Regions from separate parts of the Bradyrhizobium sp. AZCC 2230 genome, predicted to be linked through region 2. Evidence: predicted binding sites of a transcription regulator. Region 2 holds the regulator's gene; each other region holds the start of a gene.
What was found. Region 2 encodes PhoB, which activates phosphate uptake and scavenging genes when phosphate is short. Its sites were predicted from a motif close to TGTCATNNANCTGTCAT; they were not measured.
Positions count from the first base shown of each region.

Region 1 (5,021 bases), 1.1 Mb from region 2:
CTCCTGCGGGATGGTGACGCGGTCGAGCGCGTCCTTGGCGTTGTCGCCCTCGTCGATGGTGACGACGCTCCAGCGCAGGCCCGTGTCGTTCTTCGCCATCGCCGTGAAGATGTGGGTGCCAAGCGGCTGGTCGGGATTGCGGATGGTAACGGGAACTTCGATGCTGGTGTCGAACACCTCACCGCCGCCGTCGGGCGCCGGCTTGTGGGTATTGCGCCGGACATAGAGCTTCTGCGTCGAGCGGCTGACGTAGACCGAGACCGGCTCGGACGCGAGCTTTGCGTCGGTCGCAGCCTTCACGGCTTCGGCCTTCCTGGTCGCGGCCGCCTTGGCGGCGTCCTTTGTCGCGGCCACGGCGTCGCGCTTCGGCTGCGCCGCGGCCTTGGCGGCGTCCAGCTGAGTTGCCGCATCAGCAGCCTTGGTGGCAGCCTTCTGCTTCAGCTCGTCGGCCTTTGCCTTGGCCTGGTCGGTCTTGGCGTTGGCAACCAGCTTGTCGGCATAGGCATTCTCGGCGTCGGCGCGGACCTTCTGCTGCTCGAGCTTGCGCAGCGACGCCGGAAGCGATTGCGCGTCCTTCGCGGCCGCTGCCGCGGCCTTCTTGGCTTCATCAGCCGCGCTCACCGCCACCTCCGCCTCGGCCGAGAGCTTGTCGGCACGCGCGGGCGCCGCCGCGATGGCCTCCTTGCTCGGCACGAACAGCGAGGGATGCGAGAAATCGACCGGAGCGGCGTCGTTCGGCGAGATGATCACCCGCATGCCGATATTGGTCTTGTCGAACAGGCCCTCGGCGAAGGGAAAGGGCATGCGCACGCAGCCATGCGAGGCGGCATAGCCGGGCAGCGGCCCGCCATGCAGCGCGATGCCGTTCCAGGTGATGCGCTGCATGTTCGGCATCCAGGCATCGTCATACATCGAGGAGTGGTGGTCCTTGTCCTTTTCGATGACGGCGAAGACGCCGGCGGGCGTCTCGCGCCCGGTCGTGCCGGTCGAGACCGGCGCACGGAGGATCCAGCCCTCGGAATCGTAGAACGTGACCTGCTGGCTCTTGATCGACACGATCGCCATGATCGGCTCGCCGGCCTCGCGCTGCGCTACCGCCTCGGCGGTCTGGCGCGGCTGCTTGGCGGCAAGGGCTGCGCTCGGGGCGGCCAGCGCGACCGCCGCCGCGAACATCACAATTCCGGAAGCCCCCCAACGCCGCATCACTCCATTAGATTGCGCCGTCGTCATCAGGTCTTTCATGCCATTCCCCGGTTGCCTGTCCGCACTTGCGTCGATCATCGATCAGATTGCGATCTTTGGATTAAGAAATCGCAGCCACCATCTGTTCCGTTTCCGGCGATATTCGGTCCGTTCCGGCGACGAAACTCTCATATACGACGGCCCGCGCGGGCGGAAGGGCGGTCCGCCGCCGGGGCTGGCCTGGAGCTGGCCGGCGCGCTGCGGCAGAATGTCAGCCCTCGGAGGCGGCGGGACGGGATGTGACCGGAATCACAGAGAATTGCGTCAAGCCGCAGGAACGTTGGCGATAAATTCGCCAAACACCGTATCGAAGGATGAACAGGTGTCCTCAAATCTCTCGCAGATTGCGGCGACCGTGGCCGGGCTGGCGCTCCTCGCCACCGGCTTCGTCGTCTTTTCCAAAAGCCCGACCAGGAGTCTGGTTAAAAGCCTCGCGGTCTCGATGTCGCTGGCCGTGCTTGCGGCCGTCCTGATCAGCGTTGCCCGCAATCTCGGATCGTGAGCCCGGCGTTTTTTCAGTTGCTCTGGGCTCCACATCACGTTGCAGCCGAACCAGATGCTTTTCATTTCCATTACATTTTTGTGACATAAACCACAGAGGCTCGCCGGGCGCGCTGCTAGCTTCGCGCCCATGATGAAACATCTCAGGCTCCCGATCGTCCTCACCGCCCTCGTCGTCGCAACGCAGAGCTTCGCTGCCGACACCACGGGCGCAGGTTCAACCTTCGTTTCGCCCGTGATGGCGAAATGGATCGACGCCTACAAGGCGAAGACCGGCAACACCGTGACCTATCAGGCGGTGGGATCGAGCATCGGCATTGGCTTGATCAAGAAGGCTACCGTCGATTTCGGCGCCACCGACATGCCGCTCGATCCCATCGAACTCGAGAAGCTCGGCATGATCCAGTTTCCGATCGTGATCGGCGGCGTCGTTCCGGTCGTCAACATCGACGGCGTCAAGCCCGGCCAGATGCATTTTTCGGGCGAGGTGCTCGCGGGCATCTATCTCGGCAGGATCAAGAGCTGGAACGATCCGGCCATTCGCGCCATCAACCCTGACGTGAGGTTGCCGAACGCGCCGATCACCGTCGTGCATCGCATCGACGGCTCCGGCACGACGTTCAACTGGTCGAACTATCTCTCCAAGGTCAGCCCGCAATGGAAGACATCCGTCGGTGAAGGCACTGCCATCGAATGGCCGGTCGGCCTCGGCGGACGAGGCAATGACGGTGTCGCCTCGCTTGTCGGCCTGGTGCCCGGCTCGATCGGCTACCTCGAATATGCCTACGCGCTGCAACGGCTCGACAAGATCTCGTTCGGCGCGGTGCAGAACAGCGCCGGCAATTTCGTCGTCCCCGACGCCGCGTCGTTCCAGGCGGCGGCTTCGAGCGCGGACTGGACGGCGGACAGGGATTTCCACCTCGTCCTCACCAACGCGCCGGGCGAGGATGCCTATCCGATCACGGCAACGACGTTCGTGGTGATGCCGAAGCAGCCGAAGTCGCCAGAGCGATCGGCTGCGGTCATCGCCTTCGTGCGCTGGTCGCTGGAGAGCGGCAAGACGCAGGCCGAAACGCTCAACTATGTTCCGCTGCCGCAGACCCTGGTCCAGCAGGTCGAAATGTACTGGCAGCAGAGCTTTGGACCGGCGACCATGACCGCGTCGGCCAGCAGCGAGCGATAACACTCCGCGTCAGTTGGCGCGCCAGGTTTACGGCGCGCCGACTGCCTTGTTCGCAACGAGCGTTTCGATCTCGGCATCGCTCAGGCCTGCTTCGCGCAACACCTCGCGCGAATGCTCGCCAAGGCGCGGCGCCATACGATGGATGCCGGCCGGGCTTTCGGAGAACTTTGTCGCGGGGCGGGCCTGGCGGATCCGCCCTTCCGTGGGATGATCGATATCCGCGAACAAGCCGACCGCCGCAAGATGCGGCTGGTCGCCGATCTCGGTGAGCCGGGCAAAGGCGGTGTGCGGCACGTCCAGCCGCAGCAACAGCTCCTCCCACTCCGCCGTGGTGCGGGTCGGCCCGATCTCGCTCATGCGGTCGTAGACCTTGTCGATGTTCTGCGAGCGCAGCACGGGATCGCGCACGCCGAGCTCGTCACTCAATTCGGGGCGGCCGACGGCCTCGAAGAAGGCGCACCAATTGTCGCCCGAATAGGGCAGCATCGTCAGCCAGCCATCCCTGGTCTTCACCGGACGCCGGTTCTTCATCCGCTTGTAGCCGGTCGGGCCGATCGGCGGATCGAACGCGTGGCCGCCGAGCATCTCGATGCTGTTGAAGCCCGCGATCGTCTCCAGCATCGGCACTTCCACCATCTGACCCTGACCGGTGCGCTCGCGCCGGAACAAGGCTGCCGACACCGCGCCAACCATCGCCATGGCGCAGATCTTGTCGCCGATCAGGCTCGGGACGAATTGCGGCTCCTCGTCCGATCCGATCGATGATGCCAGGCCCGACGCCGCCTGGATGATCTCGTCGAAGGCGGGCCGTGCCGCCCACGGGCCGTCCTGGCCAAAACCGGTCGCGGCGGCATAAATGAGCCGCGGATTGAGCCTTGCGCAGTCCCCATAACCGAAGCCGAGCCGCGCCATGGCTGCGGGGCGCACATTGGTGACGAGCGCGTCGACCGTCGGGATCAGCCTGGCCAGCGCCGCCTTGCCGTCCGGATGCTTCAGGTCGAGCGCGAGGCTGCGCTTGTTGCGGTTGACCGCCATGAACTGGCCGCTCATGCCGCGGTTCCGGAACACGCCGGTGTAGCGCCAGGTGTCGCCCGACGGCGGCTCGATCTTGATGACGTCAGCGCCCCAATCACCGAGCATCTGCGCGGCATAGGGTCCGAACAGAACGCTCGTCAGATCGAGAACGCGGGTGCCGCTGAGAGGGCCGGTTGGTGTCGTCATGTCTTCACTGCAGTTGGAGGAAGCGATCACGGTGAGCCTATTCGCCGAGGACGTCGCCGAACAGCTCCCAGGATTTTCCGTTGAAGCGCGCCATCTGCAATTGGCGGATCGGCGTCACCTGCTCGGCCGAGGTGTTGAGCTTGATGCCGGGCAGCAGCATCGGCAGCTCGACATCCTTGAAGGACTGCGCCTGCTTCATCAAATTGGCACGCGTGAGATCATTGCCGGCGCGCTGCAGCACCATCTCCATCATCTGCGCCATGGTGTAGCCGGTGACGTTGAAGATGTCGGCGGGATCAGCGCCGGAATTATAGGTCTTCATCCATTCGCGCCAGGCCTTCATGCCGGCATCGTTCTCCCAGCGCGGATCGCCGGGATCCTTCAGGAAGGCACCGGTGACGATGCCGACGGAATTCTCGAGCCCGGCCGGCGCCAGCACGGAGCCGACGGAATTGGAGACGGCGGGAACGATGATCTGCGGCTTCCAGCCGAGCTCGGCGACCTTCTTGATCGCTTGCGCTGCGAATTTCGGCGTGCACTCGTTGAAGAGAACGTCGGCGCCGGCGGCCTTGAACTGGACGATCTGCGAGTCGACGGTCGCGTCGGTCGTCTCGTACACCGCTTCCGACACGATCTGGTTGACGTGCTCGCCTAAGCCCTCCTTGAAGCCGGCGAGATAGTCGCGGCCGGGATCCTCGTTCGGCGTGATGACGGCAATCCTGGCGTCGGGCTTGTTCGCGAGAATCCACCTGGCGTAGATTCGCCCTTCAGTCCGGTAGGTCGGCTGCGAACCGGTGGTCCAGGGAAAATGCTGCGGATCGTTCCAGCGGCTGGCGCCGCTCGACGGGAACAGCTGCGGGACCTTCTTGACGTT
Region 1 covers NZ_JAZHRS010000001.1:7,876,065-7,881,085, reverse strand. The annotation lists gene V1280_RS37575 (L,D-transpeptidase) at 1-1,242, opposite strand, end outside; gene V1280_RS37570 (hypothetical protein) at 1,565-1,744, shown strand; gene pstS (phosphate ABC transporter substrate-binding protein PstS) at 1,874-2,926, shown strand; gene V1280_RS37560 (CaiB/BaiF CoA transferase family protein) at 2,954-4,147, opposite strand; gene V1280_RS37555 (ABC transporter substrate-binding protein) at 4,185-5,021, opposite strand, start outside.
Region 1: the regulator PhoB is predicted to act here: its motif matches at 1,814-1,830, upstream of pstS (phosphate ABC transporter substrate-binding protein PstS).

Region 2 (5,021 bases):
CATCACCTTCTTCGGAGCAAGCTCCGGTGGCGTTGCGACGTTGAGCTGAAATTTGAAGCGCTCGGCCGCGTGCGCCCAGGACGCCAGCACGTTGTTGTCGTCGCCGGTCCAGGCCACCGTCTTGCCCTCGATCGGGCCGCGATGTTCCTCAAAGGTCATGAGGTCCGCCATCACCTGGCACGGGTGCGAGCGCCGCGTCAGGCCGTTGATCACAGGCACGGTCGCGTTCGCCGCGAGCTCCAGCAGCGCCTCGTGGTTGAGGATGCGGATCATAATGGCGTCGACATAGCGCGACAGCACGCGCGCGGTGTCGGCGATGGTCTCGCCGCGGCCGAGCTGCATCTCGGCACCGGTGAGCATGATGGGCTCGCCGCCGAGCTGGCGCATGGCGACATCGAACGACACGCGCGTCCGTGTCGACGGGCGCTCAAAGATCATCGCCAGCGTCTTGCCTTCGAGCGGCTTGACCGGCTGATGCGCCTTCTGCTTCGCCTTCATGGCGGAGGAGGCCGCGAGCATGCTCTTGAGCTCCGACAGCGGCAGCTCGTTGATATCCAGGAAGTGCTTGGGCGTCTTGCTCATCAGCTTGCCGCCCGCTTGTTGCCGGACAGCGCAGTGCAGGCACGTTCGAGCCGGCCGATGCTGTCCTCGATCTCGGCTTCGGTGACGATCAAGGGCGGCAGGAAGCGTACGACATTGTCGCCGGCACCAACGGTGAGCAGCTTTTCGTTGCGAAGCGCTGCGACCAGATCGCCGGAGGGCACCACGGCCTTGATGCCGATCAGCAGCCCCTCGCCGCGGACTTCACTGACGACATCGGGGTGACGGTCGATCACGGAAGCGAGCTTCTGCTTGAGCAGCAGCGACATCTTCTGCACGTGGTCGAAGAAGCGGGGCTTGAGCATGACGTCGAGCACGGCGTTCGCAGCCGAGATCGCCAGCGGGTTGCCGCCGAAGGTCGAGCCGTGCGAGCCGGGCCCCATGCCGGAGGCCGCGTCCGCGGTCGCCAGCACCGCGCCGATCGGGAAGCCGCCGCCGAGCGCCTTCGCGAGCGACATCACGTCAGGCGTGACGCCGGTGCGCCGATGCGCGAAGAGATCGCCGGTGCGGCCCATGCCGGTCTGCACCTCGTCGAAGGCGAGCAGCAGGCCCTTCTCATCGCAGAGCTGACGCAACGCCCTCAGGAAGGAAGGCGTCGCCGAACGCACGCCGCCCTCGCCCTGGATCGGTTCAATCAGGATGCCGGCGGTCTGCGGACCGATCGCCTTCTTCACGGCCTCGATGTCGCCATGCGGGATCTGGTCGAAACCGTCCATCGGCGGACCGAAACCTTCGAGATATTTTGCAGAGCCGGTCGCAGCCAGCGTCGCCAGCGTGCGGCCGTGGAAAGCGCCTTCGAAGGTGATGATGCGGTAGCGCTCCGGATGTCCCTTGGAGAAGTGATAATGGCGGACCAGCTTGATCACACCCTCCAGCGCTTCCGCGCCGGAATTGCAGAAGAACACGAAGTCCGCAAAACTCTCGTTGCAGAGCCGGTTCGCGAGCTTCTCGCCGTCCGGGCTCTGAAACAGGTTCGACATGTGCCAGAGCTTGGTCGCCTGCTCCTGCAGCGCCTTGACCAGCGCGGGATGGGCATGGCCGAGCGCATTCACCGCCACGCCCGAGGTGAAATCGAGATAGCGATCGCCATTGGTCGCGATCAGCCAGCAGCCTTCGCCGCGCTCGAAACCGATGTCGGCCCTAGCGAAAACGGGGAGCAAATGCGGCGCGGCGCTATTGGTCATGATGGTCTCTTTGGATGTTTCGGACGGCCTGAACGTGCGTTGCGCAGCGCATCATTGGTCCGGAAAACGAAACGTGCCGCCTTTTAAGGGCGGCACGCACCACTATCTTATGCCTGGCACCATTGGTGTCAATGCCGCCCGGAAAGCCCCGCGAAACGCTGATTCCGTAGTCTTGCGGTGCCAAATTTGCGGGGTTTTGGCCACGGAACATGTGGAAGCGAGTCGGCGGACTCTTGCGCGTGAGTCACGCCATATTGTAGCGTTTGGCTTGTCAGATACGACATCTCGTGCAGCGGTTCTGATCCCAAAAGTCCTCATGTACCGGCGTAAACGTTCGGGCGTCTCATTGCGCCCGGCGAGCCTTAAGGGATTCTGGCGGCACGGGTTTTTCGAGGCTTAGGCATTCGTCGTGCCGCCCCAGGATGGCAGGCGCGCGGCGAAGGAAAGGTTACAATGACGGTTTTGACCTGGTCCGACGATCGCGTCGAGCAGTTGAAAAAGCTCTGGGAGGCCGGACTTTCGGCCAGCCAGATCGCCGCTGAGCTTGGGAATGTCACCCGCAACGCCGTGATCGGCAAGGTGCACAGGCTCGGCCTGTCGGGCCGCGCCAAGAGCCCGTCTTCGGCAGCTCCGCGGCCGCGCAAGGCGCGTCCGGCGCAGCACATGATGCGGGTGAGCAGGCCCATCGCGCGCGGCAACACCGCGCTGGCGCAGGCCTTCGAGGTCGAGGTGGAGGCTGAACCGGTCACCTACGACAACGTGGTACCGATGAGCCAGCGGCTGTCGCTGCTCGAATTGAACGAGGCCACCTGCCACTGGCCGGTCGGCGATCCCTCGAGCCCGGATTTCTTCTTCTGCGGCGGCAAGGCGCTCTCCGGCCTGCCCTATTGCGCCCAGCACTCGCGGGTGGCGTATCAGCCGGCAGCGGATCGTCGGCGCGCTCCGGCGAAGCCGCCGCGGTAGGCTCAGCTCCAAACGACAACGTCCGGGCCTGGTGCGCAATTGCGCATGGGGCCGGGACGATCGGCAGAAGATCAGCGCGCCTTCGGCGCGCTTTTTGTTTGAGGTCCGTCCGCTCAGGCCTGCTCGGCCTTCGCGAACCGATCATCGAGCGCATAGCCCGCACCGCGCACGGTGCGGATCGGGTCCTGCTCGCGGCCGAGATTGAGCAGCTTGCGCAGGCGGCCGATATGCACGTCGACGGTACGCTCGTCGATGTAGATGTCGCGACCCCAGACGCTGTCGAGCAGCTGCTCGCGCGAGAACACGCGGCCGGGATGCTCCAGGAAGAACTCAAGCAGGCGATATTCGGTCGGACCGAGATCGATCGGCCGGCCGGAGCGCGCCACGCGACGCTTTTCGCGGTCGAGCTCGATATCGCCGAAAGCGAGCACCGTGGCGAGCCGCTCGGGGCTCGCGCGCCGGAGCAGGCCCTTCACACGCGCCAGCAGCTCGGGCACCGAGAACGGCTTGACGATGTAATCGTCGGCGCCGGTCGCCAGGCCCCGCACCCGCTCACTCTCCTCGCCGCGCGCGGTGAGCATGATGATCGGCAGCTGCTTGGTGTCGGACCGCGCACGCAGCCTGCGGCACAGCTCGATGCCGGATAGTCCCGGCAACATCCAGTCGAGCACGATCAGATCGGGGATGTGCTCCTTGAGACGGGTGTCGGCGTCGTCGCCGCGCATCACCGTCTCGACGTCATAGCCGTCGCCTTCGAGGTTGTAGCGGAGGAGCTCGGTAAGAGCTTCCTCGTCCTCAACCACCATAATGCGTGCGCCCATGGGGTCGTCGCTCCTTAAGGATTCAAGTATTGGGGACCGTCGTGGCGAAGGTCGTCATGTCGCCCTTCGGTCGCTTGTCGGTGATGGCCTGGCCTTCGATCATGTAGAACACGGTCTCGGCAATGTTGGTGGCGTGGTCGCCGATCCGCTCGATGTTCTTGGCGCAGAACATCAGGTGGATGCAGAACGAGATGTTGCGCGGATCCTCCATCATGTAGGTGAGGAGCTCGCGGAACAGCGAGGTGCAGATGGCGTCGACTTCCTCGTCGCCCTTCCACACCGCCATCGCCGCCGGCAGGTCGTGCGCGGCATAGGCATCCAGCACCGATTTGACCTGCTGCTGCACGAGGTCGGTCATGTGCTCGAGGCCGCGGAACAGCTTGAGCGGATGGAAATCCGTCTCCAGCGCCGCGACGCGCTTGCCCATGTTCTTTGCGAGGTCGCCGATCCGCTCGAGATCGGTGGCGACGCGCATGGCGCCGACGATCTCGCGCAGATCCACCGCCATCGGCTGGCGGCGCGCGATCGTGAGCACGGCGCGCTCCTCGATCTTCTTCTGCAGCGTGTCGAGCTCGGCGTCGGTGGTGACGACGCGCTGGCCGAGCGCGACGTCGCGGCGGATCAGCGCGTCGACGGAATCGACGATCATGCGCTCGGCGATGCCGCCCATCTCGGCGACCAGGCGCGTGAGCTCCTGGAGGTCGGTGTCGAAGGCCTTTGCGGTATGTTCAGAACCCATATTCCGTCTCCTCAGCCGAACCGGCCGGTGATGTAATCCTGCGTGCGCCGGTCGGTCGGCGACGTGAAGATCTTGCTGGTGTCGTCGAACTCGATCAGCTCGCCGAGATACATGAAGGCGGTCTTGTCGGAGACGCGGGCCGCCTGCTGCATGTTGTGGGTCACGATCGCGATCGTATAGTTCTCGGACAGTTCCTGGATCAGCTCCTCGACCTTGGCGGTCGAGATCGGATCGAGCGCCGAGCAGGGCTCGTCGAACAGGATCACCTCGGGCCGCACGGCGACGGTGCGGGCGATGCAGAGGCGCTGCTGCTGGCCGCCGGAGAGCGACAGACCGGAGGCGTTGAGCTTGTCCTTGACCTCATTCCACAGCGCGCCGCCGCGCAGCGCCTTCTCGACGCGGTCGTCCATCTCCGACTTCGAGATCTTCTCGTACAGACGGATACCAAACGCGATGTTCTCGTAGATCGTCATCGGGAACGGCGTCGGCTTCTGGAACACCATGCCGACGCGGGCGCGCAGCAGGTTGAGATCGAGCTTGGGGTCGAGGATGTTGGTCTGGTCGAGGATCAGCTGGCCGGTGACGCGCTGACCCGGATAGAGGTCGTACATCCGGTTGAAGATGCGCAGCAGGGTCGACTTGCCGCAGCCGGACGGGCCGATGAAGGCCGTGACGCGGTTGGCGCCGAGCGCCATATTGATGTTCTTCAGCGCG
Region 2 covers NZ_JAZHRS010000001.1:6,790,654-6,795,674, reverse strand. The annotation lists gene argF (ornithine carbamoyltransferase) at 1-582, opposite strand, end outside; gene V1280_RS32425 (aspartate aminotransferase family protein) at 582-1,784, opposite strand; gene V1280_RS32420 (GcrA family cell cycle regulator) at 2,238-2,747, shown strand; gene phoB (phosphate regulon transcriptional regulator PhoB) at 2,861-3,568, opposite strand; gene phoU (phosphate signaling complex protein PhoU) at 3,591-4,307, opposite strand; gene pstB (phosphate ABC transporter ATP-binding protein PstB) at 4,319-5,021, opposite strand, start outside.

Region 3 (5,021 bases), 1.7 Mb from region 2:
TGGCGCGAAACAGGGCCGCGCCGGCATTGGCGAGCAGCGAAGCACCATCGGGGCCGTTGTGCGGGAAGATCGACATGCCGGTCGTGATACCGGCGCGGACTGCGCGGCCGTCGATGTGGAATTCGGGCGCAAGCGCCTCGCCGAGCTGCTGCGCCAGCGCGAGGCCCGCGTCGGGCTGCTTGCCGTCGATGATCAGGCCGAATTCGTCGCCGGAGAGGCGCGCCACCAGGCCGCCGCGCGCGGTGTCCTGCAGCCGCAGGGCCACCTCGATCAGCAGCTTGTCGCCAAGCGCATGGCCGAACACATCGTTGACTTCCTTGAGGCCGTCGAGATCGACGCACAGGACCGCAAATTCCTCGTCGGTCCCTTCGCAGGCCTCGATCATCTGGTTCAGCGCCTGAAGGAAGGCGGCGCGGTTCGGCAAATCCGTGAGGCCGTCATGATAGGCCATGTGCGCCATCCGCGACTCGGTCTGCCGGCGGTTGGTGACGTCCTCGTGGGTCTTGATCAGATATTGCGGCTCGCCGGCATCGTTGAGCACCGTGGCCCGCCGGGTCAGGAACAGGCGCAGGCCGTCCTTGGTGGAGATCGGATGCTCCTCGGTGATCATCCCGCGCTTCTTGATCGCGGCCTCGTCGCGCGCGATGATCAGCTTGGCTTCCTTGGCGTTGAAGATGTCGGAGGCGGTCAGGCCGGTCGCTTCCTCGCGCCTGCGGTTGAGGATCGTCTCGGCGCTGCGGTTGGCGAGCAGGTAGCGGCCATCCTTGACCTGCTCCACGATCAGCGCCACCGGAATATTGTCGACCACGAGCTCGAGGAACTTCTTGGTGTTCTCCAGCTCCACCGACAGCGATTGCCGATCGGTGATGTCCTCGAACACCACCAGCAGGAATTCCGGCTTGTTGCTCTCGTTGCGGACCACGATGCGGATCGAGGCCACCATGCGCCGGGCCTGGTCGCGCTGGACCTCAACCTCGAATTCGTTGCGATACTGTCCTTCAGGCGCCAGCAGCGCGGCCCGGTCGGTCGCCTCGATGCTCGCCGCCGATTTCGGGTCGAACAGCTCGCGCGCATTCTTGCCGACGACCTGATCGCGCGAAAAGCCCCAGAACCGCTCATAGGCACGGTTGGCGAAGATGTAGCGGCCGTCCTCGATGTTCTTCGCGGCCACGCAGGCCGGCACGTTGTCCAGCACCGTTTCCAGGAATTGCTTGGTCGAGGCGAGCTGCCGCGACAGCTTGCGCTGCTCGCTGACGTCGAGATGGGTCGCCACCGAGCCGCCGTTCGGCAGAACGAAATATTTAACCAGGATAGCGCGGCCATCCGGCAGTTCGGTGATCAGGCCGTTGGAGCTTGCCGCCTTCTCGTAGAAGTCGTCATCGGAGACGGCGAGGACGCCGCGCTGGCGCCGCAACTCGAGGATGTCGTAGCCGGTCATGCCGGTCCACAGGTCCGAGCGCGTCAGGCCGTAGATCTCGATATAGCGGTCGTTGCAGAAGATGATGCGCCGCTGCGCATCCGTCATCACCACGCCCTGGTTGAGATTGTTCATGGCGGAGGAGACGAAGGCGTTGCGCCGCAACTGCGAACGCTTGCTCCGGCGCAGCGCGGAATGGATCCACAGCGCGACGGCCGCGAGGAAGGCGCAGACGACAACGCCCCCAATCAGCGCTTCCCAGATCAAATTGGGGTCGAGATTGCCGAGATCGCTCGGCGGATTGAGGCTGTCGGCATAGGCACGCGAAGGCGCGACCGCGCTGGCCAGGCACACGACGGCCTGCACAGCAATCGGAAGCATGCTGCCTTCCTGCCAGTTCTTCTCAGCCATCAGCCACCCGCGATTTCAACTCCGGATTGTCTGGCTTCACGGGTTTGGATCGGGTAAACGCCTGTACGCCCAACAGAAAAATCTGACGCGAAATACGGCAATTGCCCTGACATGATAAATGCTTCCTTAATGGACAACGGCCGCGCGGCGCGTTTCCCAGGCAAACCGGCCCTCTCGGCAATTTCAACGGGACTTCTGCGCAACCATGGATAGGGTCGACTGCGTCGTCATCGGAGCCGGCGTGGTCGGGCTCGCGGTGGCCCGGAAGCTGGCCCAGGCCGGGCGCGAAGTGATCGTGCTCGAGGAAGCCGAGGCCATCGGCACCATCACCTCGTCACGCAACAGCGAGGTGATCCATGCCGGGATCTACTACCGCGCCGGAAGCTGGATGGCGCGCATGTGCGTCAGCGGCAAGCATGCGCTCTACCGCTATTGCGGCGAGCGCGGCATCCCGCACAAGAATTGCGGCAAGCTGATCGTCGCGACCAATGCAAAGGAGACCGAGAAGCTGCAATCGATCAAGGCGCATGCTGAGGCCAACGGCGTGCTCGACATGCAGTTGCTCTCGGGCGAAGCCGCGCGCGCGCTGGAGCCGGCGCTGGCCTGCGACGCCGCGCTGCTGTCGCCGTCGACCGGCATCATCGACAGCCATGCCTACATGCTCTCGCTGCGCGGCGAGGCCGAGGCAGCCGGCGCGGCCTTTGCGTTTCACACACCGCTGATCCGCGCCAAGGCGGACGCCGGAATGATCGAGATCGAAGCCGGCGGCGAAGCGCCGATGACGCTGCAATGCGGCCTGCTCGTCAACGCCGCCGGGCTTTCGGCGACGACCGTGGCACGCCACATCGAGGGCATGCCGATCGACCGGATTCCGCCGGCCTATCTCGCCAAGGGAAACTATTTCAGCTGCAACGCGCGCGCACCATTCTCGCACCTGATCTATCCGGTGCCCGAGCCCGGCGGACTCGGCGTGCATCTCACGCTGGACATGGCAGGACAGGCGCGCTTCGGCCCCGACGTCGAATGGATCGAGACGATCGACTATGAGGTCGATCCGTCACGCGCCGAACGCTTCTATCCTGCGATCCGCAAATACTGGCCGACGCTTCCCGATGGCGCGTTGATGCCGAGCTATTCGGGCATCCGCCCGAAGATCGTGCCGCCGGCCGTAGCGACGCAGGATTTCCTGATGCAGGGTCCGCGCGACCATGGCGTCGCGGGTCTGGTCAATCTGTTCGGCATCGAATCGCCGGGACTGACATCGTCGCTCGCGATCGCAGACCACGTCGCGGAGCTCGCAGAGATCTAACCACTGCGCAATGACGGTTGCGCGAGTTGCGTACCTACAGCAGGGATGAGCGCAAAGGCTCTCACCCCTGCCTGAAAGGATACGATCAAACTTTACGCTGTTACGGGGTTTACTAGTGAAGCGTGTCGCCGGTGTGCTTCAGACGCTCGATCTGGTCCTTGACCATCAACTTCCGGCGCTTCAACTCAACAATTTGCAGGTCGTCTGTTGAAAGGTGCACGAGAGCATCGTGCAATTCGTTTTCGAGAGTTTTGTGCTTCCGTTCCAATTCAACCAGATGTGCCTGAATTGTCATTCGAAACCTCCTCGGTAGGGGTGAACCTTGGATTCGATCCGGACGGGGAAGTGTACATCACCGATTCGATCTGTCGATGGGTATCCGTCGTCGCACCGTCATTTTTGAAAATTCATATGTAATGAACCGTGAGTAAGGAACCAATTGGTGAAAAATCCATGATATCAATGCGCTTGCGCAACGCCGCAGCGAATCGTTGAAATATCTTGCGAGGGAGCGGTAGGCGAAGGCCGCAGATCGCTTGCGATCACGCCGCGCAAGGACGATAATTTCCACAGGGCATCCACAGCCTTAATTTCAGCCTATCGGTTTTCGGCCACCGCAGACATGACCAATGAAGACGAGCGTGAGCTCGAAACCGAGCTCACCCGGTTGCAGCAGGAACACCGAGATCTCGATGCGGCGATCGATGCACTGCATCAATCGCCCGCCCCCGACCTATTGCGGTTACAGCGGTTGAAGAAACGCAAGCTGTTGTTGCGCGACCGTATCGCCTTCATCGAAGACCAGATCACGCCCGACATCATCGCCTGATCCGCGAGCAGTCGCGGATTGCCGCGCATGAATCCGCTTGACTCAAAAAGAACAAAAGAGGAACATAAATCTCGCCCCCGACGCCCAAGGAAACGTCCAAGGAAACGCCCAAGGACAACCCGCAAGGACACCGCAGATGTCAGCCCCGGCCCTTCTCGACAACAGCTATTATGAGCAAGCGTGCGATCAAGCGATCGCGATGTGTGACGGCAATCTGCGCAGCACCATCAAGGCGCTGATCATGGCCAACGAATATCTGGAAGCCGAACTGGAAGAGCTGCAGGCCGCGATTGCGGCCGGCTGCATTCCCGAGACCTCGCGCAGCTGGACGCGGGGCAAGAGCGGCGCCGCTTGAGTTCATCACCGGAGCAACGCCATGTCGGACGTCACCTACTACGTTGCAATGCCTTTTCTGATCGATGCCGACGGATCGCCTGTCGCGGGCGCCGCCGAAGAGTGCCAGAGCTCGACGGCTGCGCTGCGACGCGCCGAGGCCTTGTCGCGCGGTGCCGGCCATATCGGCGCGGTCGCGTTCAGCCGCAGCGGCGATCCCATGACCGGCGAATTCGGTGATGCCACGCTGCTGCGCAAATTCGGCAACGTGCCGGAAGACCTTGCAACGCTGTAAAGCGTTATTGTTTGAGCATGATCTTTTCGGAAAACCGCTGCACACTTTTCCGGATCATGCTCTAGCTGCTCACAAGCCTGATCCGCGGCTCGTGCCGCCGATGGGCCTTGCGCACATACATGGCGGCGTCAGCCTCCTCCAGCGCGCGGACGGCATCGGACTGCGCACCGAGCAACGCGACACCGGCGGAGGCGCCCGCCGTCACGTGCTGGCCGCGAAAGGTGAACGACAAATCGTCGATCGCCTGCTCGAAGATCACAGCCTTCGCCTTGGCGTCGGTCTCGCTGAGATTCCACAACAGCAGGGCAAACTCGTCACCACCGAGACGGCCGACCACGTCGGAGGCGCGGATCTGCCGTGTCAGCGTCGCGGCGATCGCCTTCAGCACTTGGTCGCCGGCGCCATGACCGAAAGAATCGTTGATCGG
Region 3 covers NZ_JAZHRS010000001.1:5,053,717-5,058,737, forward strand. The annotation lists gene V1280_RS24245 (sensor domain-containing protein) at 1-1,828, opposite strand, end outside; gene V1280_RS24250 (NAD(P)/FAD-dependent oxidoreductase) at 2,034-3,137, shown strand; gene V1280_RS24255 (YdcH family protein) at 3,250-3,432, opposite strand; gene V1280_RS24260 (YdcH family protein) at 3,760-3,966, shown strand; gene V1280_RS24265 (hypothetical protein) at 4,103-4,321, shown strand; gene V1280_RS24270 (hypothetical protein) at 4,343-4,594, shown strand; gene V1280_RS24275 (GGDEF domain-containing protein) at 4,656-5,021, opposite strand, start outside.
Region 3: the regulator PhoB is predicted to act here: its motif matches at 3,518-3,534, upstream of V1280_RS24255 (YdcH family protein).

Region 4 (5,021 bases), 1.2 Mb from region 2:
ACGGCGCTTCGCGCCTTTGCCCACCCTACGAGGCCGGTGCCAGCGGCCACTCGCCGATGATCCGGAAGCGAGCCTTGGCATCATCCTGCTTAAACAGCGCGATACGATCGATCGCCAGCGCGTCGAGCTTCAGCGTGGCAAACCTCGCCCGCAGCATCTCCAGAATCGGCCCGCGCCGCTCCGCATCCAGCCGTCCCGTCAGCGTCATATGGAAGCGGAATTCTTCCATCACGTAGGGATAACCCCAGCGGTCGAGATACTCGCGCTGGCGCGCGCTGAGCTTTTCGGGTTTTCGCCGCGCGCGCTCTTCCGCTGTCAGGGCCGGACGGAAGGAATCGAAATCGCGGACACAGTCGGCTGCCAGTTGCAGGAGCGCGTCGACCGGCTCAGCCGGAATGACGGCGATGAAGCCGCTGATGGCATCGACCACCGGCTGGATCACCGGCATCGGCCGCGCCTTCGCGGCGAATGTCGCGCAGGCAGCCTTGAGCTCGGCCTCTGTGTTGCCTGATACCAGCGCCATCGGCGCCTTCAGCGTGCCGTGAAAGCCGTATTTGCGGGGATCGGCGGTAATGTCGCGCCAGTCCGGCACGGCATGCAGGGTGCCTTGCGGAAACGAAAGCTCGTCGCTCGTATAGGCATCATAGCCGAGCAACTCGGCGCCGAAGCGGGACAGCACATTGTCGGCGCCGGCGGCGAAATAGATCGCGTAGCGGGGAAAACCTGTCATTGCCGGAGCATAACCAATTTATGCCGCAACGACAGTCTCGCGCGCCGGCGCCGCCGCAGTAGCGAGCAGCCGCGTCGCATCGGTGAGATGCGCGAGCTTGCCGGCGGCGATCACCGCGACAAGCCGCGGCCGCTGCGACGCGCTATCGTCGACCAACAGGATGTCGGCGCGATGTCCGGCGGCGAGCGTGCCGCGATCGGTCAGGCCTGTGGCTTGCGCCGGTGCCGACGAGATCAGCTTCCAGGCTTCCGTCAGCGGTAGCACGCCGTCTGCGGCAAGACGGAAGGCAGCGAGCAGCGGCGCCGGATAGTAATAGTCGGATGCCAGCACCGAGCAGAGCCCCTTCGCGATCATGTCGGAGGCCTTGGTCCAGCCGGTGTGGCTGCCGCCGCGCACGACGTTCGGCGCGCCGTAGACGATGGCGTCGCCATGATCTGCGGCTTCGCGCGCCGTCTCCTCGTTGACCGGAAATTCGGCGAGCGTCACGCCGAGGCTGCGAAAATCCCGGCGCATCGCCGGAGTCGCATCGTCATGCGAGAGCATCCGCACCTCGGCGCCGCGTGCCGCTGCAGCAAGCCGGGTGATCGAAGCCGGAACATCGGCGGCACGCGACACGATACGCGCAACGAGCTTGTCGAAATCCTCGCCCGACAGCCCGGTGCGCTCCACCATGCGGTTGCGCTTGCGCGGATTGGAGATTTCGGCGACGACTCCATCCATGTGGTCGTTGAAGGCGAACAGGTCGACGCGACCCTCGGCCAGCCACCGGCCGATCTCGTCTTCGGCATCGAGATTGTAGGTCTCGTGCCGCAGGTGGAAGCGAGTGTCGGCGGCAAATTGGGGACGCTGCCGTTCGATCGCCTCGAGCAGGCGTTTTGCATTGTCGCCGCTGCGCAGGCCCGGCTCCCACGACCAGGTCGTGGCGTGGAACACCGTGGTGATGCCGTTGCTGATGACCTGGCGATCGGTGTCGGCCAGTGCGACATCGATCGGGAAATCGACGCCGGCGCGCGGCATCATCTGCCGCTCGAAGGCATCGCCATGGAGATCGACGATGCCGGGCAGCACCAGCAGGTTGCGCGCATCGATCGCGAGCCGAGAGCGGCCACGTGACGCATCGATTTGAGCAATGTCCGTTCCGGAGACGCCAAGGGAGGTTTCGGCGAGCTCGGAGCCGATCAGGGTCCGGCCACCTTCGATGAAAATGTCTGTCACGCGACCGCGCTTCGTTTGCTGGAAGAGGAACTTGCCCCTGCTTCGTATGCCGTCAGGAAATCTTCAATTGCGAGCCTGCGGAAATTGGGCAGGGCTTCACGCAATTTGTCGTGATCCCAGTCCCACCATGCCAGCCTGGCCAGCCGTCCGGCAACCGCTTCGGAGAACCGGCGCCGCACGATCCGCGCCGGATTACCGGCGACGATGGTATAGGCCGGCACGTCCTTGGTGACGATGGCACCCGCTGCGATCACCGCGCCGGTGCCGATGTTGCGGCCCGGCAGCACGACCGCGCCATGACCGATCCAGACGTCATGGCCGATATGGACGTGATGCTGACGCCGCCAGTCGAAGAAATTGGTGTCGTCGCTCTCGCCCGGAAAGTAGGCGCTGGAGCGGTAGGTGAAGTGCGCCTGGGTGGCGCGATGCATCGGATGATTGCCCGGATTGATCCGCGTCATGGCCGCGATCGAGCAGAACTTTCCGATGGTGGTGTAGGTGATCTGCGCGTCGTTGACGACGTAGGAGTAATCGCCCATCGCGACCTCATGGAGGATCGTGCGCGCGCCGACCTCGGTATAGGCGCCGAGCCGGGTCTCGTGCAGCTTCGCCGAAGGATCGATGGTCGGTTCGACCGAAAGCACTTTGCCGGCCATGTTGCATCCGAAAGCTTGAGGGTAGGCGCTCGTCTTCGAGCGGCTCGATGACAATGTCATGACGATACAATGACAGGGGATGAGGTGTGTTGCATCGCCGCACTGCACGGCGCGTGTCACACAAGTGTCAAGTGCCGGGATTAGCGGTGGACGCCAGCTACTCTGGAGCCCTGCATGCTGGTGGTTGAAGGTCTGACGTGCCGCTTCGGCGCAAAAGCCGCGGTGGACGACGCTTCGTTTCAAATTGCTCCCGGCGGCTTCGTCGGTGTGATCGGGCGCTCCGGCGCCGGCAAGTCGACCATGCTGCGCATGATCAATCGGCTCGCGACCCCGACGCAGGGCCGTATCCTGTTCGATGGTCTCGACGTCACCGCGCTGCGCGGCAAGGAGCTGCGGCAGTGGCGCGCTCGCTCCGCGATGATCTTCCAGCAATTCAACCTCGTCGGCCGGCTCGATGTGCTGACCAATGTGCTGATGGGCCGCCTTGCCACCATGCCGGCCTGGCGCTCGCTGACGCAGACCTGGCCGGAGCAGGACAAGGCGCTGGCGATGTCGGCGCTCGAACAGTTCGACATCGCCTCGCTGGCCGCGCAGCGCGCCGACCAGCTCTCCGGTGGCCAGCAGCAGCGCGTCGCGATCGCCCGCGCGCTGGTGCAGCAGCCCGACATCATCCTCGCCGACGAGCCGATCGCCTCGCTCGATCCGCGCAACACCAAAATCGTCATGGATGCGCTGCTGCGCATCAACAAGCATTTCGGCATCACCGTGCTCTGCAATCTGCATTCGCTCGACCTGGCGCGCAGCTATTGCGACCGCCTGATCGGCATGTCGGCAGGGCGGGTGGTGTTCGACGGCGCGCCGGCCGCGCTGACGGATCTTGTTGCACGTGAGCTCTACGATCTCGAAGCCAACGATGTCATGGGCGGAACGCCCGCGCCGGCACCCGAAGGCGTCCCGGCGCTCGGAACCGCTGCCGCCGCCTGAGCGGCGGACTGAAGTCAAGTTTTGCGTCAACCGACCCCAACCGATGAAGAGGGTATCATGATCACTCGCAGACTCATTCTTGCCGGCGCCGCCGCGCTGACCTTCGCCGGATCCGCGTCCGCCGAAGACTGGAAGACGAAATATCCCGAAATCACCTTCGCCGTGATCCCGGCCGAGAACGGCTCCGGCGTCACCGAGCGCTACGGGCCCTTCATCAACTATCTGTCGAAGGAACTCGGCATCAAGGTGACGCTGCGCGTCGCCAACGACTACGCGGCCGTCATCGAAGGTCAGCGCGCCGGCAACATCCACATCGGCTATTACGGTCCGGCCTCGTTCGCGCGCGCCCGCCTGACCGGCGTCAAGACCGACGCTTTCGTGATCGACGTCAACGCCGACGGCTCGAAGGGCTATTACTCGGTGTTCTACGTGCTGGCGAAGTCGCCGTACCAGAAGATCGAGGACCTCAGGGGCAAGAATCTCGGGCTTGTTGATCCGAATTCTACTTCCGGCAACAACATGCCCCGTTTCAAGCTGAACGCGTTGGGCATTGATCCGGACGCCTATTTCTCCAAGGTGCTCTTCACCGGCAGCCACGAGAACGCCGTACTGGCACTGGCCCAGGGCACCGTCGACGTTGCCGCCAATTGGTGGAACGCCGACGACGATTCGAACCTGACCCGCATGCTCAACAAGGGCATGGTGAAGTCGTCAGACGGCACCGTGATGAAGAAGGAAGACTTCCGCATCATCGTGAAGTCCGACCTCATCATCAATTCGCCCTACGCCTATCTCAGCGACCTGCCGGATGACATGAAGGCTGCGATCAAGAAGGCCTTCCTGGATGCGGCCCAGAAGGATCCCGAGGCGTTCAAGAAACTCTCCGACGGCAAGAACAAGCCGTGGGAGCCGATCGCCAATGACGATTACAACAAGACCATCGACCTGATTAAGTTCGTCGATGCTTTGCGCAAGAAGGCGTCCTGAACTCGTCAGGACGATGCTACTCGAGCCGGGTCGATGGACCCGGCTCTTTTTCTTGATGGACCGCCGAACACATGACGCTCGCCGCTTCGATTCTCCCCGAACAGCAGCTCGCCGTGCTGAATGCCGCCTACCGCAAGGCGATCGCGCGCAAGCGCCTGCGGCTGATGGCAGGTGCCGGGTTGTTCATCGCCGCGCTGATCGTGGCCTCGATCGGCGCCGAAGTTAATCTGCGCACCTTCTTCACGTATTTCGGCAATTTCGTCAGCTATTTCGATCGCATCCTCACGCTCGACAACGGCCACCGGGTCTGGACCGATTTTGGCGAATGGTTCTGGGGCTGGCATAAATGGCTGAAGCTGCTCGCCGAGACCTTGCTGATCAGTTATGTCGGCACGCTGATTGGAGCGGTGTTCGCCTTCGCGCTCAATTTCTTCGCGGCTGAGAACACC
Region 4 covers NZ_JAZHRS010000001.1:5,580,018-5,585,038, reverse strand. The annotation lists gene V1280_RS26770 (DUF1045 domain-containing protein) at 26-730, opposite strand; gene V1280_RS26765 (alpha-D-ribose 1-methylphosphonate 5-triphosphate diphosphatase) at 749-1,945, opposite strand; gene V1280_RS26760 (chloramphenicol acetyltransferase) at 1,942-2,601, opposite strand; gene phnC (phosphonate ABC transporter ATP-binding protein) at 2,776-3,585, shown strand; gene phnD (phosphonate ABC transporter substrate-binding protein) at 3,643-4,572, shown strand; gene phnE (phosphonate ABC transporter, permease protein PhnE) at 4,644-5,021, shown strand, end outside.
Region 4: the regulator PhoB is predicted to act here: its motif matches at 2,649-2,665, upstream of phnC (phosphonate ABC transporter ATP-binding protein).